One region of the Methylocystis iwaonis genome, then DNA from elsewhere that is predicted to be linked to it. Evidence: predicted binding sites of a transcription regulator. Region 1 holds the regulator's gene; the other holds the start of a gene.
The links. The regulator PhoB, encoded in region 1, activates phosphate uptake and scavenging genes when phosphate is short. The targets are predictions, from matches to a motif close to TGTCATNNANCTGTCAT.
Positions count from the first base shown of each region.

Region 2: a site for PhoB is predicted at 1,443-1,459, ahead of QMG84_RS12970 (DUF2794 domain-containing protein). Genes of this name have one in related genera too.

Region 1 covers NZ_AP027142.1:35,477-37,673, reverse strand. The annotation lists gene pstB (phosphate ABC transporter ATP-binding protein PstB) at 1-290, shown strand, start outside; gene phoU (phosphate signaling complex protein PhoU) at 312-1,031, shown strand; gene phoB (phosphate regulon transcriptional regulator PhoB) at 1,024-1,773, shown strand; gene QMG84_RS00170 (GcrA family cell cycle regulator) at 1,808-2,197, opposite strand, start outside.
Region 2 covers NZ_AP027142.1:2,675,256-2,677,452, forward strand. The annotation lists gene QMG84_RS12965 (Bax inhibitor-1/YccA family protein) at 132-902, shown strand; gene QMG84_RS12970 (DUF2794 domain-containing protein) at 963-1,382, opposite strand; gene htpG (molecular chaperone HtpG) at 1,824-2,197, shown strand, end outside.

The DNA.
Region 1 (2,197 bases):
TGTGCATCGCCCGCAGCGTCGCCGTCCAACCCGAGGTCATGCTCTTCGACGAGCCCTGCTCCGCGCTGGACCCGATCTCGACGGCGAAGGTCGAAGAGCTGATCGAGGAGCTCTCGACGAGATACACGATCGCGATCGTGACCCATAATATGCAACAGGCGGTGCGCGTCTCCGACTACACCGCATTCATGTATCTGGGCGAGCTCATCGAATTCGGCGACACGGACGACGTCTTCAACCGGCCGAGAGAAAAGCGCACGCAGGATTACATCACCGGCCGCTTCGGCTGAAGCTCATTTAAGGAACGAGCGATGACCGACCATACCGTCAAGTCCTATGACCGCGACCTCGAGTCGCTGGGACGTCGCATCTCCGAGATGGGCGGCGTTGCCGAAAAAATGCTGGCCGAGGCGATGGACGCGCTGTCCAACCTCGACGTCGAACTGGCCAAGCGAGTCGTCGCAAGCGACGCGCGGCTCGACACGCTTCAGCGCGAGATCGAAGAAAGCGCCGTCATGACGATCGCGCGGCGGCAACCGCTGGCGATCGATCTGCGCGAATGCATCGCCGCGATCCGCATCTCCGGCGACATCGAACGGATCGGCGACCTCGCCAAGAACATCGCCAAGCGCACGCTCAAAATCGCCTCCGAGGCGCGTCTGCCGCGCGCCATCGTCGGCCTGAAGTCGATGCACGAAATCGCCGCCACGCAGCTCAAGGACGCGCTCGACGCCTATGCGCTGCGCGACGAGGAGCGCGCCCGCACCGTCTGGATGAACGACGCCGATCTCGACGCGCTGGAAGACTCGGTGTTTCGCGATCTTCTCACCTTCATGATGGAAGATCCGCGCAACATCTCCTTCTGCACGCATCTTCTGTTCTGCTCGAAGAATCTCGAGCGCATTGGCGATCACACGACCAACATCGCCGAGACTGTCGTCTATCTCGTGACAGGCGAATCCATGCCGCTCGAGCGCCCCAAGGCGCGGCCGGGCGTTCTGGGCGCAGGGGGCGACGCATCGCATGAGTGACGCGACCACCGCGCCGACCGGCGCCCGCGACGGCAAGAGCGACCGCGCCCCGAGGATTCTCGTCGTCGAGGACGAGGTCCCGCTCGCGACTCTGCTGGTTTATAATCTGGAGGCCGAAGGCTATCAGGTCGAGCACGTCGATAATGGCGACGAAGCCGAGCTGCGCATCGCGGAGTCGCCGCCCGACCTGATGCTGCTCGACTGGATGCTGCCGGGCGTCTCGGGCCTCGAAATCTGCCGGCGCCTGCGCGCGCGCGACACCGCCCGCGACATGCCGATCATCATGTTGACGGCGCGCGGCGAGGAGGCCGAGCGCGTGCGCGGGCTTTCTGTCGGCGCCGACGACTATGTGGTGAAGCCGTTCTCGACGCCGGAGCTGATGGCGCGCGTGCGCGCTTTGCTGCGCCGCGCCCGGCCGGAGCGCGTCGCCTCCAAGCTGACGCTGGGCGACATCGACCTCGACCGCGAGACGCGCCGCGTGCGCCGCTCGGGCCGGGAAATCCATCTGGGCCCGACCGAGTTCCGGCTGCTCGAATATTTCATGGAGAAGCCCGGCCGCGTCTTCACCCGCGCCCAGCTCCTCGACAGCGTCTGGGGCATGTCGGCGGAGATCGACGAGCGCACGGTCGACGTGCATGTCGGACGGCTTCGCAAGGCGCTCATCCGCGGCCGCGAAAAAGACCCGATCCGCACCGTGCGCGGCTCCGGCTATTCCTTCGACGAGACCTTCGGCCGGGAGTGACGTCGGCCGCAGCCGATCGCGCGCCCGCGCTTTATCAAGCGTAACGCGGCGCCCTGAGCTGATCGCGCGCGCGACGGCGATCCTGCGCCGGCTGATAGGCGATACGGGCGTGATGCGCGCAATAGGGCCCGCCGCCGATCGGGGATTTGCCGCCGCAAAAGCGGAACTCGGGCGACGTCGGATCGCCCATCGGCCAGCGGCACATCGACTCGCGCAGCTCCATGATCGTCACGCGCTCGGACATCGGGACGACGACGTCCGTATCCGGCGTCACGCGCGCCACCACGACCGTCTCGGGCGCGAAGGCGAGGGCGACATTGCCGTGCACGGCGTGCCCGCCGACGCGCGGCGCCGCCGCCACGGGGGCGGAAACCGCCGCCTGGCGCGACGCCGGCTTTGCGGCGCGGGGTCGCGGCGCGCTGGC
Region 2 (2,197 bases), 1.1 Mb from region 1:
AAGAGTTCATCCAGGCGCGCCTTGCCACCCAAATCGGGCCAAGCCATATTGCACTCAGCCATAATGGTTGAGGCTACGAGCGATGGTCGGAAATCCGTCCGCGCCGGCCTTGGGAGATCGAGAGGATCGCTATGTCATATTACGACCGCAACTCGAACTTCGGCTACGGCCGCGGGGTCGCCCGGTCGACCACGGCCGAGATCGACGAAGGCCTGCGCGGCTATATGCTGGGCGTCTACAATTACATGACGCTGGGCCTCGCCGTGACCGGCCTCGTGGCGCTGGGCACCTATATGCTCGCGGAGCCGCAATTCGTCGGCGGCAAGCTGGTGGCTCTATCGTCCTTCGGCCAGGCGCTCTATCTCTCGCCGCTGCGCTGGGTGGTGATGCTGTCGCCGCTCGCTTTCGTCTTCCTGATCGGCGCGCGCGCCCAGACCATGTCGGCGGCGACGGCGCGTAACCTGTTCCTCGCCTTCTCGGCGTTGATGGGCCTGTCGATGTCGTCGATCCTGCTGGTCTACACCGGCGTATCGGTCGCCCGCGTGTTCTTCATCACCGCGGCGGCCTTCGGCGGCCTCAGCATCTACGGCTATATGACGAAGCGCGACCTCTCGGCCTTCGGCTCCTTCCTGGTCATGGGCGTGTGGGGGCTCGTTATCGCCGGCCTCGTCAATTTGTTCCTGCACTCCAGCGGCCTTCAGTTCGCGCTGTCGATCCTGTCGGTGCTGATCTTCTCGGGCCTCACCGCCTGGGACACGCAGAACATCAAGGACATGTATTACGAGGGCGATGGTTACGAAGTGGCGCAGAAAAAGAGCGTCTTCGGCGCGCTGTCGCTCTACCTCGACTTCATCAACATGTTCCAGTCGCTGCTGTATCTCTTCGGTCAGCGCAACGACTGACGCTTTGAGGCGGCCTAAGCCCGATCCGGAGAAGCCCCGCGTAAGCGGGGCTTTTTTTGCCTATTCCGCGCCGACGATGCGAAGCCCCTTGTCGAGCACGCGCAAAACGCGCGCGAGGTCGTGCCCGCGCCGCATGACGAGCCCGCCGGCGGCGATCACCGCATAGGCCCCCTGCTTGCGCGCCAGCTCAGGATTTTTTTCGATTCGATATAGCGGCGCTTCGCTGGTCCGCCGGAAAATCGAGAAAACCGCCTTGGCGGGCGTGAAGTCCAGCGCGTAATCCCGCCACTCGCCGGCGGCGACCTTGGCGCCGTAGAGATTGAACAGGGCGTTGAGCTCGCGCCGGTCGAACGAGACCTGCGCCGCCGCCCGGTTCTCCGCCCCCTTCGCGTGGTCCCCCTGCCCCGAGCGTCCGGAGCCGCCCACCACCACAAAGGCTGGGCGGGAACGGCTGGGCTCCGTCGTCTCCGACTCCGCCATGCATGTTCTCCAAGCTTGCCATTATGTTCGCGCGATGCGGGCTGCGGGGCAAGCGTTGTTTGTCATCGACGCGACATATTAAAGGGCTTCCGCGCCTTAACCTCAGCACCTACAGTCATTAATCACAATTTAGCCTGCATTGGGCCCCTTGCGCGTCAAACGGCTAGCCCAATATTTCTTCTCATTGCCGCGACCGGCTTCGGCGCGCTTTTCCGGTTTTCGTCAGCCCCCCAGCCCCCCGGGATCGCGCGTTCTCAAGTCGCAACAGGTCCGGTGATGACGGGCCGGCCGGGAGAAATCCCGCGCCGGCCCTGTCTTTTGACCGCTGTCCCCTTGCAATTTTTGGACAAATGCCAAACTCAAGCAGCGCGCCGCAAGGCCGCCCATTTTGCCTTTTTAATCAGGACTCCCGCGCCGGAGCCTGACCGATTTGGAGCACTCATGACCAAAGACGCTGTCACTGCCGAAGCGCCGCAAGCCGCTCAGTTCGGCTTCGAAGCGGATGTCGCGCAGCTTCTCGAGCTGATGACGCATTCCGTCTATTCGGAGCGCGAGGTTTTCCTTCGCGAGCTTATTTCGAACGCCGCCGACGCCTGCGAAAAGCTGCGCTACGAATCACTCTCCGACGAGAGGCTCGCGGCCGAGGCCGGCGCGCCGCTGGTCACCATCGCGCTCGATAAGGAAAAGCGCCAGCTCACCGTCGCCGACAATGGCGTCGGCATGTCGCATGACGAGCTTATCAGCGCGCTCGGCGCCATCGCCAATTCCGGCACGCGCGCTTTTCTGGATAAGCTCGGCCAGGAGGGCGCCGGGGA